Linked DNA regions of Rhodopseudomonas palustris. The protein of the gene in region 1 interacts with the protein of each later gene in a pairwise test. Links are inferred from orthologs where the notes say so. Each region holds a gene or a part of one and is shown in the gene's direction. Other genes may lie near its edges. The genes, in order: ileS and HZF03_RS04875.

What was found.
Region 2: the proteins of ileS (region 1) and HZF03_RS04875 interact in binary tests that used the Escherichia coli proteins (3 or more experiments, as listed by UniProt). The link is inferred for Rhodopseudomonas palustris from one-to-one orthologs.

The regions. Positions count from the first base shown.
Region 1 is NZ_CP058907.1:4,780,595-4,790,842, reverse strand. Bases 2,668-6,254 are described here. They hold ileS (isoleucine--tRNA ligase), read left to right. Parts: upstream 2,668-3,036; coding sequence 3,037-6,054; downstream 6,055-6,254. Other genes in these bases: lspA (signal peptidase II), read left to right, coding at 6,217-6,254; HZF03_RS21915 (sugar O-acetyltransferase), read left to right, coding at 2,668-2,854. In the rest of the region: HZF03_RS21930 (hypothetical protein), read left to right, coding at 1-394; HZF03_RS21925 (ribonuclease T2 family protein), read left to right, coding at 499-1,194; HZF03_RS21920 (bifunctional riboflavin kinase/FAD synthetase), read left to right, coding at 1,317-2,285; more of HZF03_RS21915, read left to right, coding at 2,282-2,667; more of lspA, read left to right, coding at 6,255-6,711; HZF03_RS21900 (hypothetical protein), read left to right, coding at 6,793-7,509; HZF03_RS21895 (M16 family metallopeptidase), read left to right, coding at 7,678-9,069; HZF03_RS21890 (M16 family metallopeptidase), read left to right, coding at 9,114-10,248. UniProt on the Escherichia coli protein: Catalyzes the attachment of isoleucine to tRNA(Ile). As IleRS can inadvertently accommodate and process structurally similar amino acids such as valine, to avoid such errors it has two additional distinct tRNA(Ile)-dependent editing activities.
Region 2 is NZ_CP058907.1:1,051,611-1,059,645, forward strand. What follows is about bases 1-2,788. They hold HZF03_RS04875 (HyaD/HybD family hydrogenase maturation endopeptidase), read left to right. Parts: upstream 1-994; coding sequence 995-1,582; downstream 1,583-2,788. Other genes in these bases: HZF03_RS04865 (nickel-dependent hydrogenase large subunit), read left to right, coding at 1-122; cybH (Ni/Fe-hydrogenase, b-type cytochrome subunit), read left to right, coding at 139-867; HZF03_RS04880 (HupE/UreJ family protein), read left to right, coding at 1,596-2,189; HZF03_RS04885 (HypC/HybG/HupF family hydrogenase formation chaperone), read left to right, coding at 2,211-2,513; HZF03_RS04890 (thioredoxin domain-containing protein), read left to right, coding at 2,734-2,788. Outside these bases: more of HZF03_RS04890, read left to right, coding at 2,789-3,135; HZF03_RS04895 (hydrogenase expression/formation protein), read left to right, coding at 3,132-3,998; HZF03_RS04900 (rubredoxin), read left to right, coding at 3,995-4,207; [NiFe]-hydrogenase assembly chaperone HybE, read left to right, coding at 4,197-4,724; HZF03_RS04910 (nickel-dependent hydrogenase large subunit), read left to right, coding at 4,721-5,830; hydrogenase maturation nickel metallochaperone HypA, read left to right, coding at 5,823-6,164; hydrogenase nickel incorporation protein HypB, read left to right, coding at 6,164-7,120; carbamoyltransferase HypF, read left to right, coding at 7,125-8,035.

The DNA.
Region 1 (10,248 bases):
GGCACCCACCGCTCAGGCGGCCAATCCGCTCGAGATGAACTTCTGGCTGTCGGGCCCGCGCTATGACGGCAACCTGCCGCCGTGCGAAGCGGCGCTGCCGTCGATCACCCACCAGTTCGCCGAGAAGGAAGGCAACTTCTGGAATTCGGATCTGCGCATCACCGCCTATGCCAAGATCCGCGACGTCGCGTTCCGCCCCTGGCAGAGCGACAACATTCCGCGCCGCTTTTGTGCCGCCGACGCGCTGTTGAACGACGGCAAGACCCACCCGGTGTACTTCTCGATCATCGAAGACGGCGGTCTGGCCGGCTTCGTGGATGGCGTCGAATTCTGCGTCGTCGGCGTCGATCGCAACTGGGCGTTCAATCCGGTCTGCAAGGCCGCCAAGCCCTGAGCGGCGTGCCGCGCTGAACCGCAGCGCCATCGACCATTTGCGTTCTTGAAACGTTCCTGAGTCCTGGTAGGCTTTTCGCACCTCCAGCAGCAGGGCCCTGTCACATGCTTGGATTTCGACGTCGACGACGGTCGCTGATCGCCGCCTGCGCGGTGGTCGGGGCTCTGTTCACCTCGGCCGGAGCCGAGGCTCAGGACCGTCGCCAGAATGCGCCCGGCGCGTTCGATTTCTATTTACTGGCGCTGTCGTGGTCGCCGTCTTATTGCGAGCAGGCGTCCGAACGCGGCCTCAGCGGCCGGTCGCAGCAGCTGCAGTGCGGCGGGCGTCCGTTCGCTTTCGTGGTGCACGGGCTGTGGCCGCAATACGAGCGCGGCTTCCCCGAATATTGCGAGCGTCCGGCGCCGCGGCTCGATCGCCGCATCGTCGACTCGATGCTCGACCTGATGCCGGCGCCGGGGCTGATCTACAACGAGTGGGACAAGCACGGCACCTGCGCAGGGCTGTCGCAGCGCAGCTATTTCGAGCAGATCCGCAAGGCCCGCGCCGCGGTCCGGATCCCGCCGGATTTCATCGATGCCAAGGAGCCGCGCACCGTCACGGCCGACGAGGTCGAGGCCGCCTTCATCAAGGTCAATCCGGGCTTGTCGAACTCGGCGATTGCGGTGATGTGCGACCGCAAGCGGCTCAGCGAAGTGCGGATCTGCATGAGCAAGGATCTGCAATTCCGGGCCTGCGAGGAAATCGATCGCCGCGCCTGCCGCCGCGACCAGCTCGAAGTGCCGCCGCTGCGCGGCGGCTGAGCCCACGGCGCCTCGCTTCAGGCAGTCCCCGAAGGTGTCCCAGGCCGCACGATGGCTTGACACCGCGCGCGGCTCCGCGTCACGGTCCGGGTCCCTCCTGAATGCGATGAACTGAATCCCAAATGACAGGCTTTGCCGTAATCCGCGACGATACGCCGACGGCCGTGATCCCCAAGGGCGCGGTGGTGGCGATGGGCAATTTCGACGGCGTCCACCGCGGCCATCGCGCCGTGATCGGCGCCTGCCTGGACATGGCGCGGACCAAGAAGGCGCCCGCTCTGGCGGTGACGTTCGAGCCGCATCCGCGCAAGTTCTTCAGCCCCGACGTCCCGCAATTCCGGCTCACCGACGAGACCGCCAAGCTACGGCTGCTGGCGGGGACCGGGCTCGATGGCGCAGTGATCCTCAGCTTCGACGCCCGTCGCGCGTCCACCACGGCGCATGATTTCATCCAGCATGAGCTGATCGGCCGGCTCGGGGTGCAGGGCATCGCGATCGGCTACGATTTCCACTTCGGCAAGGGCCGCGGCGGCTCGCCGTCGATGCTGGTGGCCGAGGCGCCGTCGCTCGGGATCGAGGTCGACGTCCAGCCGCATGTCGATTTCGGCGACCATCCGGTGTCGTCGAGCGCGATCCGCAAGTGCCTGGAGGAGGGCCACATCGCAGCCGCGACCGAGATGCTCGGTGGGCCGTGGTTTGTCACCGGCGAGGTGATCCATGGCGACAAGCGCGGCCGCGACCTCGGCTACCCCACTGCCAATATCCGGCTCGATCCGCAATGCAGCCTGAAGCACGGCATCTATGCGGTGCGGGTCGGCCGCGGCGGTAGGCACTACGACGCGGTGGCGAATTTCGGCCGCCGGCCGACCTTCGACAACGGCGCGCCGCTGCTCGAAGTGTTCGTGTTCGATTTCAACGAGCCGCTGTACGGCGAGACGCTCGACGTCGCCTTCATCGCCTTCATCCGCGACGAGGAGAAGTTCGAGAGCATCGAGGCGCTGATCCGGCAAATGGACGACGATTCCGCCCGCGCCCGCGCGGCACTCGCCGCCGACCACGGTGCGTTCCCCAAGCTCGGCGCGCTGCGATGAACCGGACCGAGAAGGAAAAGATGCTGGCGGGCGAGCTGTATCGCCCCGGCAGCCCGGAGCTCGCCGCCGACGAGGCCGCCAACAAGGCCTGGATCGCCCGCTACAATGCTTCCGGTGCGCAGCCGGTGGCGGAGCGGCATGCGCTGCTGACGGAGCATTTCGGCCATGTCGGCAAGGGCGCGGTGGTGCGGCCGCCGTTCTTCTGCGACTGCGGCTACAACATCTTCGTCGGCGACAACGTCTTCCTCAATTTCAACTGCGTGATCCTGGACATCATGCCGGTCCGGATCGGCGACCGCACCCAGATCGGCCCGGCGGTGCAGATCTATGCGGCCGACCACCCGCGCGACGCCGCCACCCGCCGCGATGGCCTGGAATTCGGCCGGCCGGTGACGATCGGCAACGACGTCTGGATCGGCGGCGGTGCCATCATCCTGCCCGGCATCAGCATCGGCGACGGCGCCGTGATCGGTGCCGGCAGCGTGGTGACCCGCGACGTCGCCCCCCATGCCATCGTCGGCGGCAACCCGGCCAAGCCGCTGGGGAAGGGCGGCCAGACGCAAGGATGACCGCCGCGGGGCTTTGCGATCCTGCGACCGCCTGCTAATGAATGCCCGCATGTCTGCACGGCGCGCCATCATCAGCATTATCGGCCCGGCTTCCGCCTGAGCTTTGAGTTCGGCGCAAGACCGGGACCCGTCTCACTATCATCGCGATCGATCGCGTCAGCGCCTCTTGACCCAGAGCTTCCATGTCCGACAAGCCCAAGACCGACGCCGCCCAGAGCGGTAACGACTATTCCAAAACGCTCTTCCTGCCGCAGACGGAATTTCCGATGCGCGCCGGGTTGCCGCAGCGCGAGCCGGAGCTGCTCAAGCGCTGGGAGGAGATGGACCTCTACGGCAAGCTGCGCGAAAGCGCCCGCGGCCGCGCCAAATTCGTGCTGCACGACGGCCCGCCCTATGCCAACGGCAACATCCATATCGGGCATGCGCTGAACAAGATCCTGAAGGACGTCGTGACCAAGAGCCAGCAGATGCTCGGGTTCGACTCCAACTACGTGCCCGGCTGGGACTGCCACGGCCTGCCGATCGAGTGGAAGATCGAGGAAGAGAACTACCGCTCCAAGGGCAAGCCGAAGCCGAACTTCAAGGATTCGGCCGCGATCATCGCGTTCCGCAAGGAGTGCCGCGCCTACGCCGACAAATGGCTGAACGTGCAGCGCGAGGAGTTCAAGCGGCTCGGCGTGATCGGCGACTGGGATCATCCCTACGCCACGATGAACTACGCCGCCGAGGCGCAGATCGCCCGCGAACTGATGAAGTTCGCCGCCAACGGCACGCTGTATCGCGGCAGTAAGCCGGTGATGTGGAGCGTGGTCGAGAAGACCGCGCTCGCCGAGGCCGAGGTCGAGTACGAGGACTACACCTCGGATACGGTGTGGGTGAAGTTTCCGGTCAAGACCGGCGATGCGTCGACCAAGGACGCCAGCGTCGTGATCTGGACCACGACGCCCTGGACGCTGCCGGGCAACCGCGCGATCAGCTTCTCGTCGAAGATCGGTTATGGCCTGTACAAAGTCACCGATGCGCCGGCTGATAATTGGGCCAAGACCGGCGACCTGCTGATCCTCGCCGATGGGCTCGCCGAGAGTGTGTTCAAGCAGGCGCGCGTCGTGGCGTACGAGAAGGTCTCGGACGTCGGTGCCGACGTGCTGAAAGCAAGCGAGTGCGCGCATCCGCTGCAGGGACTCGCCGGCGGTTATGAGTTCACCGTGCCGCTGCTCGACGGTGATCACGTCACCGACGACACCGGCACCGGCTTCGTCCACACCGCGCCGGGCCACGGCCGCGAGGACTTCGATATCTGGATGCACAACGCCCGCGCTCTGGAAGCGCGCGGCATTTCGTCGGTCATTCCCTACACCGTCGATGAGAACGGCGCGCTCACCGAGCAGGCGCCGGGGTTCACCGGCAAGCGGGTGATCAACGACAAGGGCGAGAAGGGCGACGCCAACGAGGCGGTGATCCAGGCCCTGATCGCGCGCGGCGCGCTGCTGGCGCGCGGCAAGCTGAAGCACCAGTATCCGCATTCGTGGCGCTCGAAGAAGCCGGTGATCTTCCGCAACACGCCGCAATGGTTCATCGCGATGGACAAGGACATCGTCGATGACGGTGTGGCGAAACCCGGCGACACGCTGCGGGCCCGCGCGCTGCAGGCGATCTCGGTCACCCAATGGGTGCCGCCGGCCGGCCAGAACCGCATCAACGGCATGATCTCCGGCCGCCCCGACTGGGTGATCTCGCGGCAGCGCGCCTGGGGCGTGCCGATCGCGGTGTTCATCAAGGACAAGGGCGACGGCTCGGTCGACATCCTGCAGGACGAGATCGTCAACCAGCGCATCGCCGAAGCTTTCATGCAGGAAGGCGCCGACGCCTGGTACGCCGAAGGTGCCGCCGAGCGCTTCCTCGGCGATCGCGCGGCCGAAGGCTGGCGCAAGGTCGACGACATTCTCGACGTCTGGTTCGATTCCGGTTCGACCCATGCGTTCGTGCTCGAAGACGCGCAGAACTTCCCCGGCCTCGCCGGCATCCGCCGCAAGGTCGACGGCGGCGCCGACACGGTGATGTATCTCGAAGGCTCGGACCAGCATCGCGGCTGGTTCCATTCGTCGCTGCTGGAGAGCTGCGGCACCCGCGGCCGCGCGCCCTATGATGTCGTGCTGACCCACGGCTTCACGCTCGACGAGCAGGGCCGCAAGATGTCGAAGTCGCTCGGCAACACCACCGATCCGGCCAAGGTGATCGCGTCGTCCGGCGCCGACATCCTGCGGCTGTGGGTGTGCGCCACCGACTACGCCGACGATCAGCGCATCGGCCCCGAGATCCTCAAGAACGTGGTCGAGACCTATCGCAAGCTGCGCAACTCGATCCGCTGGATGCTCGGCACGCTGCATCACTATAAGCGCGACGAAGCGGTGGCGTTCGCCGACATGCCGGAGCTGGAGCGGTTGATGCTGCATCAGCTCGCCGAGCAGAGTGCGACGGTGCGGGCCGCCTACGCCGAGTTCGACTACAAGACCGTGGTGGCGTCGCTCGCGGCGTTCATGAACACCGAGCTGTCGGCGTTCTATTTCGACATCCGCAAGGACACGCTGTATTGCGACCCGCCGTCGTCGCTGGCCCGCAAGGCGGCGCTGACCACGATCGACATCATCTGCGATGCGATCCTGAAATGGCTGGCGCCGGTGCTGTCGTTCACCGCGGACGAAGCCTGGAGCATGTACCGGCCCGACGCCGAGCCGAGCGTTCACCTGACGCTGTTCCCGCTCGACCTCGGCGAATATCGCGACGACGCGCTGGCGAAGAAATGGACGCTGATCCGCGCGGTGCGCCGCGTCGTCACCGGCGCACTGGAAGTCGAACGCGCCGCCAAGCGGATCGGATCGTCGCTCGAAGCCTCGCCGATGATCTATCTGCCGGAAGCATTCATGGGCGATATCTTCGACGTCGACTGGGCGGAGATCTGCATCACCTCGAACGCGATGGTCGAGATCCTGCGCGGCAACGACACGCCGCCGGCGGACGCCTTCCGGCTGCCGGAGCTGGCCGACGTCGCCGTGGTGGTCGAGCGGGCGCAGGGCACCAAATGCGCACGGTCCTGGAAGATCCTCTCCAGCGTCGGTTCCGACGCCGAATATCCCGACGTCTCCCCCCGCGACGCCCAGGCGCTGCGGGAGTGGAAGGCGCTGGGGGGCGCAGCGGCTTGAGCGGCGTGCATCCTCACCCACGCCCGTTATGGCCGGGCTTGACGCCAGTGAGTGCGGCAAGGCCAAGCCGATGACCGATGCCTCGTCTCAACATGACCGACACGGCGTATGGGTCCCCGCCTGCGCGGGGACGACGCCTCGTCGTGCCGCGAGCTCATGCGCATGACCCCCGCCCGTCTCGGCGTCCTCGCCGGCATCGTCGCTCTGGTGCTCGATCAGGTCACCAAGCTCTGGCTGCTGTATGGGTTCGAGCTGGCGCGGAAGGGCGTGGTGCAGGTGCTGCCGTTCTTCGACCTGGTGCTGGCCTGGAACACCGGGATCTCCTACGGCTGGTTTTCCGGGCAGGGACCGACAGGCCAGATCTTGATGCTGGCGTTCAAGGCGGTGGCGATCGTGGCGCTGGCGATCTGGATGGCGCGCTCAACCACGAGGCTTGCGACCATCGGTCTCGGTCTGATCATCGGCGGGGCGATCGGCAATGCGATCGACCGGCTGGCCTATGGCGCGGTGGTCGATTTTGCCCTGCTTCACGCTGAAATCGGCGGTAAAATCTACAATTGGTACGTGTTCAACATCGCCGACGTGGCGATTGTTGTCGGGGTGGCGGCCCTGCTGTATGACTCCCTGATAGGGCTACCCGCCGCAAAAGCGCCCTGATCCCGGCCGATACCGACCGCGCGGAATTGGGCCTGCTTCCGGGTTGCGGCCCGATCGCAAGACGTGAATAGGATCAACGCCATGCGCCAGACCGACAGCCGCCTTCCGAAGCTGGAAACGTCCACCGCCGCGCTGCTCCGCACCGCCCGGCTGACCGCCGTCGCGCTCGGGATTGGGCTGGTGCTCTCCGCAGGTGTGGCCCGCGCCCAGGACGACGAGGACGACAGCACCTTCGAAGAGAAGGTGATCAAGGGTCTGATGTCCGGTATCGGCGCCACCAACATGGACAATTCCGGCATCGACTATCGCGAGCGCTCGCCGCTTGTCGTGCCGCCGAAGCTCGAACTGCCGCCGCCGGAAGCCACCGCCGCAGCCGCGCCGGCGCCGAACTGGCCGAAGGACGCCGATCTGCAGCGCCGCAAGGAAATCAAGGCAGCCGAAGCCAAGGCCAAGCCGAATCCGTGGGAATCGGCCCAGCCGCTGACGCCGTCGCAGCTCAAATCGGTCCGCGCCGACGCCGCCAAGGGCGGCAACGATCCGATGCAGCCCGGCAACCAGCAGAACAATCCGATGCTGAGCCCGTCTCAGCTCGGCTTCAACGGCTCACTGTGGAACGTGTTCGGCGGCAGCAAGACCGAAACCGCGACCTTCACCAGCGAGCCGACGCGTGAGAACCTGACCCAGCCGCCGTCCGGCTACCAGACGCCGTCGCCGAACTTCGCCTACGGCACCGGACCGAAGGAAGCCCTCGGCAGCAAGCGGATGGACATCATGTCGGGCAAAGAAACCAGCAATTGAGCCTGGTTGCCGTCCGTCCCGCTTCACCACGGCCGGCCGCATCGCGCGGCATTCCCATCTCTCGTTCCGTCGACAAGCGTGCACGTCAGTGCCGCTGCCGATGGCTTGCGCCTTGCCTTCGGACAGGCGCTCGGCCTGATCCGTCCTCCAGCCTGGATGATGCCTGATATGACCGCATCCGCCGTCTTGCGCCGTCGCCCGCTCGCCGCGCTCGCCGTCCTTGCCGCCGTGGTGGTGGGAACGCCCGCTGCGGCGCAGACCGTCACTGCCGCGCCGCCCGCGACCTTCACGCTGCAGAACGGACTTCGGGTGGTGGTGATTCCGGATCACCGTACGCCGGTGGTGACCCAGATGATCTGGTACAAGGTCGGCTCCGCGGATGAGACGCCCGGCAAGTCGGGGCTGGCGCATTTCCTCGAACATCTGATGTTCAAGGGCACCGAGAAGCATCCGGCCGGCGAGTTCTCGCAGACCGTGCTGAAGATCGGCGGTAACGAGAACGCGTTCACCTCCTACGACTTCACCGGCTACTTCCAGCGCGTGCCGCGGTCCCACCTCGAACAGATGATGACGTTCGAGGCCGATCGCATGACCGGCCTGGTGCTGAAGGACGAGAACGTGTTGCCGGAGCGCGACGTCGTGCTCGAAGAGTACAACATGCGGGTCGCCAACGATCCGGACGCGCGGCTGACCGAGCAGATCATGGCGGCGCTATATCTCAACCATCCCTACGGCCGGCCGGTGATCGGCTGGCATCAGGAAATCGCCAAGCTCGATCGTGAGGATGCCCTGGCGTTCTATCGCCGGTTCTACGCGCCCAACAACGCCACGTTGGTGATCGCCGGCGATATCGAGGCCGATGAGGTTCGCCCGCTCGCCGAGCGGATCTATGGAACGATCCCGCCGCAGCCGGCGATCCCGCCGCAGCGCATCCGCCCGCAGGAGCCGACGCCGGCGGGGCCGCGCACGGTGACGCTCGCCGATCCGCGCGTCGAACAACCGGCGGTGCGGCGCTATTACCTGGTGCCGTCGGCCCACACCGGCGCCAAGGGCGACAGCGCCGCGCTGGAAGTGCTGGCGCAACTGCTCGGCCATGGCAGCAATTCGTATCTGTACCGCGCGCTGGTGATCGACAATCCGCTGGCGATCACGGTGGGGGCCAACTACCAGGGCAATGCGCTCGACGACAGCTACTTCATCGTCGCCGGCACGCCGAAGCCGGGTGTCGATTTTGCGGCGATCGAGAAGAAGATCGACGAAGTGATCGCCGACGTCGTCGCCAACCCGGTTCGCTCCGAGGACCTGGAGCGCGTCAAGACCCAGCTGATCGCCGCCGCGGTCTATGCGCAGGACAATCAGGCGACTCTGGCGCGCTGGTACGGCCAGGCGCTGACCACCGGTCTCAGCGTCCAGGACGTGCAGAGCTGGCCCGACCGCATCCGCGCCGTCACGTCCGATGATGTGCGTGCCGCCGCCAAGCAGTGGCTCGACCGCAACCGCTCGGCGACCGGCTATCTGGTCACCGGACCCGCCGCCAAGCAGGAGGAGAAGCGCTCGTGAGCATCGATCTGTTGTCGGCGCGGCGCGTGACCGCTGCTGTCGTCGTGACCCGCGCCGGTTTTGCTCAGCGGCTCGCGCTCGCCGCCTGCGTCGGCCTCGCCGTCGCGCTGTCGGCCGTGCCGTCTCATGCCGCCGCCAAGATCCAGCGGCTGGTGACGCCGGGCGGTCTGGTCGCGTGGTTCGTGCAGGACGCCACCGTGCCGCTGATCTCGATGGAGTACTCGTTCGACGGCGGCGCCAGTCAGGATCCGGCCGACAAGCCGGGCGTCGGCCACATGGTCGCCAACCTGCTCGACGAAGGCTCCGGCGACATGGACTCGGCGACGTTCCATGAGCGGCTGGATCGCCGCGCCATTCAGTTGTCCTACTCGGTGACTCGCGATTACTTCCGCGGCTCGCTGCGGATGCTGAAGGACGACCGCAACGAGGCGTTCGGTCTGTTGCACACCTCGATGACCCAGGCGCGGTTCGAGCCGAAGGACGTCGAGCGGATCCGCGCGCAGCTGTTGTCGACGCTGCGTCGCCAGGCGCTCGATCCGAACAACCTCGCCAGCCGCAAGTTTCTCGAGGTTGCGTTCGGCGATCACCCCTATGGCCGGCCTTCGACCGGCACGCCGGAAAGCCTGCCCAAGGTCACGATCGAGGACATGAATGCCTATGTCGGCAGGGTGCTGGCGAAGGATACGCTGAAGATCGCGGTGGTCGGTGACGTCGACGCCGCCACGCTCGCCAAGCTGCTCGACGACACTTTCGGCAGCCTACCGGCCAAGGCGCAGCTGACGCCGGTGCCGGACGTCGCCGCCGCCAAGCCGCCGCAGCGGACCAACGTCACGCTGGACGTGCCGCAGACCGTGGTGATGTTCGGCGGACCAGGCATCAAGCGCGACGATCCGGATTTCATGGCCGCCTATGTGGTCAATCACATCCTCGGCGGCGGTTCGCTGTCGTCGCGGCTGTACCGCGAAGTGCGTGAGAAGCGCGGGCTGGCGTATTCGATCTACGAGCAGCTGCTGTGGATGCAGCATTCGGCGCTGTTCATCGGCTCGACCGGTACCCGCGCCGACCGTGCCACCGAGACGATCGACGCCATCACCGCCGAGGTGAAGCGGATCGGCGAGCAGGGGCCGAGCGAGCAGGAACTCGCCGAGGCGAAGTCCTACATCAACGGTTCGCAAATGC
Region 2 (8,035 bases), 3.7 Mb from region 1 along the record:
CCGACCCCAACCAGCCGCTGGAGATCATCCGCACGCTGCATTCGTTCGATCCGTGCCTCGCCTGCTCGACCCACGTGATGAGCGAGGACGGTCAGGAAATGGCACAGGTCAAGGTCAGCTGACGCAGGGGAGGCGACGATGACCACGGAAATCGCACGGGTCCAGGGCGCCATCGACTCGGCCGGAGAGCGCGCCCGGTCGTTGCAGACGGTCTATGTCTATCAGGCGCCGGTGCGGCTCTGGCACTGGGTCAACGCGCTGTTGATCGTGGCGCTATGCGTCACCGGCTATCTGATCGGTTCGCCGCCGCCCTCAGTGCCGGGCGAGGCCAGCGCCAGCTTCCAGATGGGCTACATCCGCTTCATCCACTTCGCGTCGGGACAGACGCTGATCGTGTTCTTCATTCTGCGTGCCTATTGGGCGATCGTCGGCAACAAATACTCCAAGCAGCTGTTCTACATGCCGATCACCAACCGGACCTGGTGGTGGGGCATGATTTACGAGTTCAAATGGTACGCCTTCCTGGTCAAGGATCCGAAGAAGTACATCGGCCACAATCCGCTGGCGCATGTGGCGATGTTCACCTTCATGCTGTTCATGATCTTCATGATGTGCAGCGGCATGGCGCTGTACGCCGAAGGGCAGGGTATCGACAGCTGGCAGTACAAGATGTTCGGCTTCATGTTCTGGATCTTCCCGAACAGCCAGGATCTGCACACCGTGCATCATCTCGGGATGTGGGCGATCGTGGTGTTCGTGATCGTGCATATCTACGCCGCGGTGCGCGAGGACATCCTCAGCCGCCAGAGCATGATCTCGTCGATCATCTCCGGCGAGCGCCTGTTCCGCGACGATCTGCCGGATTGAGGTTGGTTGAAGTGGGTTTCTCCCCGTCATTGCGAGCGCAGCGAAGCAATCCAGAGGTGCGGTGCACGGAGCTGGATTGCTTCGTCGCTTCGCTCCTCGCAATGACGCATTGAAACGTGAGGACTCAATGACAGATGCGCCCCGCGTCCTGATCCTCGGCATCGGCAACATCCTGTGGGCCGACGAAGGCTTCGGCGTGCGCGCGGTCGAAGCGTTTCACCGGGCCTATGATGTGCCGGCCAATGTCACCGTGCTGGATGGCGGCACCCAGGGGCTCTACCTCGTCAACTTCCTGCAGGACCACGACCACCTGCTGGTGTTCGACGCGATCGATTATGGCCTCGAGCCCGGCACGCTGAAGCTGGTGCGCGGCGACGAAGTGCCGAAATTCACCGGCGCCAAGAAGATGAGCCTGCATCAGACCGGTTTCCAGGAGGTGCTGAGCGCCGCCGATCTGCTCGGCGCCGCGCCACGCGAGCTGGCGCTGATCGGCTGCCAGCCGCTCGATCTGGAAGATTGGGGCGGAGCGCTGACCGAGCCGGTGCGGAGCCGCATCGCCGAGTCGCTGGCGTTGGCCTGCGCGATCCTGGCGGAGTGGGGCGTGGCCGTGACGCCGCGCGCGACACCGCTACCCGAAGGTGCCGCCCTGCTGGCCAATGATATCGACCACGATCATTACGAACGGCGCGAAGCCGCCGCATCTCCCACGATCTGAGCGAGGAAACCGCATGACTCATCTGCTCCGCGCCGGCACTGCCCTGATTGCGTTGCTCGGCCTGTCCGGCCTCGCCGAGGCCCACACCGGCGTTCACTTGATGGCGGCGGACGGTTTCGCTGCCGGCTTCGTGCATCCGTTCAGTGGCCTCGACCACCTGCTGGCGATGGTGGCGGTCGGTCTGTGGGCGTGGTCGCTCGGCGGCGCGGCGCGCTGGATTGTGCCGGCGAGCTTCGTGGCGCTGCTCGCGTGCGGCGCCGTGCTCGGCGCGTCCGGCGTATCGCTGCCGGCGGTCGAGCCGATGATTGCGCTGTCGGTGATCGCGCTCGGCGTGCTGGTGGCGCTGTCGGTACGGGTGCCGACGCTCGCAGCCGCCGCGGCGGTGGCGCTGTTCGGCCTGTTTCATGGTTTCGCCCACGGCGCCGAGATGCCTGCGCTGGCGCAGCCGCTTGCTTATGGGGTTGGCTTCGTCGCCGCCACTGCGCTGCTGCACGGCATTGGCCTCGCGCTCGGCGCCGCGTTGCCGCGGTTTGCACCGGCGCCGTCGATCCGCCTCGCCGGCGGTGCGATCGCGGCGGCCGGTGTCGCGCTCGCGCTCCCGCTGTAAGCGTCCGGCGAGTTTGCGGCGATGTGCGTCGGCCTGCCGATGACGGTGATTTCGACCGAGGAGGGCTCGGCGCTGTGTGTGCGCCGCGGCGAGCATCGCAGCGTCTCGACCATGCTGATCGGCGAGGTCGTCCCCGGCGATCAGCTTCTGGTGTTCATCGACAGCGCCATCCGCCGGCTCGATGCCGAGGAGGCGCGGCTGATCGACGATGCGCTGGACGGCGTCGCCGCTGCGCTGGAGGGCAAGCCGTTCGAACATTTGTTCGCCGATCTGATTGATCGCGAGCCCGAGCTGCCCGAGCATCTGCGCCGCGACCCGCAGTAGTTGCGATCCGTTCGCGCATCAACGCACGTCATCTACAAGTCTACTTCCCACCTGCCGGCTACTATGTTTCCATAGGCCCGCCTTGGCAGCGGGCGATTGGTCACAACCGATCGCAAAATGGTTAGTTTGCTGCCAATTCAGGGCAATCTCCGGCTGGCACGTCGCTTGCTCAATTAGCGACGGCGAAAACAACAAGCGCCGGAACGGGAGTGGAGGAAACATGAGCGGTTCGCTCGCGCGCGCGGCTGCGCGGCCAAATGCACCGACATTGGTGGACGAAGCCACCGTCGACGACTTCATCGCCCACTCCGGCAAGATCGTCGTGCTGTTCTTTCGCGGCGATGCGGTGCGCTTTCCGGAGGCGGCCGACCTCGCGGTGGTGCTGCCCGAACTGATCAATGCGTTTCCGGGCCGGCTGGTCGCGGCCGAAGTCGCCGCCGAGGCCGAGCGCGACCTGATGGTGCGCTTCGGCGTCGCGGTGTGTCCGAGCCTGGCGGTGGTGCAGCCGGAGCGCACGCTCGGCGTGATCGCCAAGATCCAGGATTGGTCCAGCTATCTGGCGCAGATCGGCGCGATGCTGGCCGAGGTCGATCAGCGTGGCGATGCGGAGCTGCAGTCATGAGAGTGGGCTACTGGACCAAGCCGGACAGTGACGACATCGAAATGACGCTGCTGCCGATCGGCGCGGGCGATGCCGGGCGCTTCGGCGTCACCGGCGCCGGCGCGATCTCCGCATTGGCGACCCGCGGCGGCGAGGAATTGACGCGGCAATGCCCGCTGCTCGCCGGCACCTTGACGCAGCTCGCCGAAGCGCTCGCCGCGCAGCGTGTCGACGCGCCGACCACGCTCTTGTCGATCGATCATCTGTCGGAGACCGAGCGCAGCCTGCTCGACGACATCCTCGGTGAAGGGGAAGTCTCCGGCATCGTCGCGCTGCCCGATCGCCGCGTCGCGCAGGTGCAGGAATCGGTGCTTGCCGGGCTGTGGCGGGTGCGGATCGAGGGCGACGCCGACGGACCGGCGCGCGATTATCTGGAAATTGGCTCGATTCCTGCGATCGTCAGCCGTGCCGCGCAGGATTTTCCCGCGCCCGACATCGAGATCACCGCGCCGCCCGCCGGCGCGATGAACGTGCAGCCGGTGCTGGCTGAAATCCGCGAGCGGATGGCGGCGCATCAGATCGGCCAGCCGTCGCACGTGATCAACTTCACGCTGCTGCCGATGAACGAAGCCGACATGGATCACCTCGCCGCGACGCTCGGCAATGGCGCGATCCAGCTGTGGTCGCGCGGCTATGGAAGCTGCCGCGTGCTGGCGACTGGCGCACGCTATGTCTGGTCGGTGCAGTTCCTCAACGCGATGGATGCGCCGATCCTCGATACCATCGAGATCGGCGACGTGCCGGCTGCCGTGCGTGCCGCCGATGAGGACTTTCAGGACTCAGCCGAACGGCTCGGCGAAATCATCGAGGCGTACTTCCGATGACCGAGTTCGCCACGTCTCACGACAGCGAGACCGATCCACGTACCCGGATGGAATGCGGCGTGTGCTGGACCGTGTATGACCCGGCCGAAGGCGATCCGCTCGGCCGTGCCGCGCCGGGGACGCCGTTCGCGGCCCTGCCGGAGGATTGGTGCTGCCCGACCTGCGATGCTCCGCCGGTCAAATTCCTGAGGCTGGACGATGACCGCTGAGGTCGCAGCGCACCGCGATGTCGAAGCGCTCGCCGCGGGCGAGGCGGTGGCGGCGATCTACCGCGCGGCGGTGCCGGCGATGCGCGATCTGCCGGTGTTCAATCCCGCGCTCGATGTCGCTGCGGTCGGCTTCCGCGCGTTGGACGACCATGCGTTCGGGGTGATCGTCACGCCGTGGTTCATGAATCTGGTCCGGCTGCCGCTCGATTCTGCCACTGCCGCCGGACGCAGCCAGGGCGAGGTAGTGACGCGCGTGCTGCCGGTCGGCGCGCTGGAGTTCACCGTCGGTCAGCTCGACGGCATCGGCGGAATCGAAAGCTGCTCGCTGTTCTCGCCGATGTTCGACTTCGCCGATCAGTCGGCGGTGGAAGCGGCTGCCGAGGCGGCGCTCGCCGCGGTGCTCGAAGCCGAGCAGGTTGCAGACGAGACGTCGCCGTCTCAGGCTCCGAGCAAGATAACGACTACGCTTGATCGCCGCGGCCTGCTGCGCGGCGCCTGGATGGAGCGGCAGCCATGACCGCGGCGCCGGGCGAGGATCGCATCGAGGTCGGAATCGTCCGCCGCGGCGATCGCGTCATTCGGCTCGACATCACGGCGCGCCGACCGATCGGCATCCGCCGGCTGGCGCAAGGCAAGTCCGGCGAGATGATCGTCGCGCTGGTGCCGCGGCTGTTCGCGCTGTGCGCATCGGCGCAGGGCGTTGCGGCGGCTCAAGCGCTGGCGGCGGCACGCGGCACCTCGCTATCGCCAGCGGTCGTCGCGGCACAGGCCAGCGCGGTACTGGCGGAGCGCATGATCGAGCTATTGCGCGGCACCATGCTGTTGCTCGGCGGCGGTGGATCTCCCGCCCTCACTCATCAGCTGCGCGATCTGATGATTGCCGCGCGGCCGAGCAATCCGGCGGCTCCGCTCGACGACGAAGCGATCAGCCACATCGCGCAGGGGCTCGAAGCACTCGGTCTGGCGCCGGGCTCGTTTGCGGATGCCGCCGCCTGCCGGCGCTGGCTCGGCTCGGATACGCTAATGGCCGAGCTTCACCGCCAGCTCGTGGCTGAGGCCGAATTCGGTGCAGCTTCGGTCGATCCGCTCACCGCGGCGGATGATTTCGTGATCGGCGAGCGACTAACTGGGCTGGGGCCGTCCTTCGCGGTGCGTCCCGATCTGGCAGGCCGCGTGCCGGAGACGGGTGCCCTCGCACGCAATGCGCATCACCCGGTTGTCGCCGCGTTCGGATCAGGCCTCTTCGGCCGGTTGCTGGCGCGGCTGATCGAGATCGCCGCGACGCCTGAGCTACTACGCGCGGTGCGGCGCGGGAACGTGGACACCGCTGCAGTCGTGCAGAGCGCACCACTTGGCGATGGCATCGGCCTCGCCGCCGTCGAATGTGCCCGCGGCCGGCTGTATCACCTGATCGCGCTCGATGCTGAGGGAGCGATCCGGCAGTTCGAGATCCTGGCTCCAACCGAGTGGAACTTTCATCCCGAAGGTCCGCTCGCCCGCGCGCTGGTCGGGACGAATCTGCAGGCCAGCGAAGCCGATCGCCGCCTGGTCGAGCGGCTGGTCGCGGCGTTCGATCCCTGCGTCGGCTTCGACGTTCGTTTTCGCGAGGCTGCCGATGCATGAGATGGCGCTGTGTGAGAGCATGATCGAAATCATCGAGCGCGAGGCGCGCGAGCAGCAGTTTTCGCGGGTTCGCGCGGTGTGGTTGGAGATCGGCGCGCTGGGCCATGTCGACCCGGAGGCGATGCGGTTCTGTTTCTCGGCGGTCGCGCATGGCGGCATCGCGGCCGATGCGCGGCTCGAAATCCTCGAAATGCCCGGCGCCGCCTGGTGCATGGACTGCGCCAAGACGGTGACGATCGCGCAGCGCGATGCGCCGTGCCCGGATTGCGGCGGCCATCACTTGCAGATCACCGCCGGCGAAGAATTGCGGATCAGGGAATTGGAGGTCGATTGATGTGTACGGTTTGCGGATGCGGCGATGCCAGTGCGGATCCGGGTCATGGTCACGACCATCCGCACAGCCATGGCCACTCTCACGGCGACGGTCACGCTCATCATCACCACCATCACCACGATCATGATCACGCGCATCCGCACACGCATGATCACGACCACGGCCATGATCATCACCACGATCACGGGCACGACCATGGCCATGTGCATGCGCCGGCGGGCGGCAGCATCGATTTTGGTGCCGGCCTTGCCGGCGTGCACATCCCCGGCCTGTCGCAGCCGCGGATCGTGCAGATCGAGCGCGATATCCTGTCCAAGAACGACGCTTACGCGGCGGAAAACCGCGCACGGCTGGCGGCGAGCGGCACCTTCGCGCTCAACTTCGTCTCCAGTCCGGGTTCGGGCAAGACGTCGTTATTGGTGAAGACGATCTCCGACCTGAAGGATCAGTATCCGATCGCGGTGGTCGAAGGCGATCAGCAGACCGCCAACGATGCCGAGCGAATCCGCGCCACCGGCGCGCCGGCGATCCAGATCAACACCGGCAAGGGCTGCCATCTCGACGCCCACATGGTCGGCCACGCGCTCGATCAGTTGCCGCGCCAGGAGGGCGGACTGCTGTTCATCGAGAACGTCGGCAACCTGGTCTGTCCCGCCGGTTTCGATCTCGGTGAGGCGCACAAGGTGGTGGTGCTGTCGATTACCGAAGGCGAAGACAAGCCGCTGAAATATCCGCACATGTTCGCGGCCGCGAAGCTGCTGCTGCTGAACAAGATCGACCTGCTGCCGCATCTTGATTTCGATCTTGCCGCGACGATCGAATATGCGCGGCGCGTCAACCCGACCATCGAAGTGCTGACGGTGTCGGCCAAGACCGGCGAAGGCTTGGCGGCGTTCTACGCCTGGATCGGCAAGCGTGCGGCCGCGGTGCGGGCCGCCGCCAACGCTGCCGAGTAGCGCGATGCAGCCGGCCGCGCCGCTCACCGCCGCCGCCGAACGCGCCCGGGTGCGCGTCCGCGGCGCGGTGCAGGGCGTCGGCTTCCGGCCGTTCGTGTACCATCTGGCGCATCGCTACCAGCTCGGCGGCTTCGTCGCCAACGATGCTGACGGCGTCCTGATCGAAGTCGAAGGGGCGGCGCTGCCGGAGTTCCTGGTCGCGCTCCGCCGCGAGGCGCCGCCACTGGCGCGGGTCGACACCATCGAGACCGAAACGGTTCGGGCGCGCGGCGACCGGGACTTCGGCATCGCCGAAAGCCGCGGCGGGGCGGTGACCACGCGAATTGGGGCGGATGCGGCGACCTGCGAGGCCTGCCTCGACGATCTGTTCGATCCGGCGAGCCGATTTCATCTCTATCCGTTCGTCAACTGCACCCATTGCGGCCCGCGCTACACGCTGACGCGCGCCTTGCCGTACGACCGCGCCAACACCTCGATGGCCGGCTTTACGATGTGCGAGGATTGTCGTCGCGACTATCTGGATCCGCACAACCGCCGCTTTCACGCCGAGCCGATCGCCTGCCCGCGCTGCGGCCCGCAGCTCAGCCATCCGATCGAGGAGATCGTCGCTTGCTTGCGCGACGGTGGGATTGTCGCGCTGAAGAGTCTCGGCGGCTATCATCTGCTGTGTGACGCAACCAGCGAAGCCGCCGTCGTCGAGCTGCGCCGGCGCAAAGGCCGCGACGCCAAGCCGTTCGCCGTGATGGTTGCGTCCGAAGCTTCGCTGGATCGCATCGTCATCGCGACCGAGGCCGAGCGCGCGTTGGTGTCGTCGGTCGAGCGGCCGATCGTGCTGATGCGCGATCGCGGTGCGCTGGCGCCGTCGGTTGCGCCCGCGCTCGATGCGGTCGGCGTGATGCTGCCCTATACGCCGCT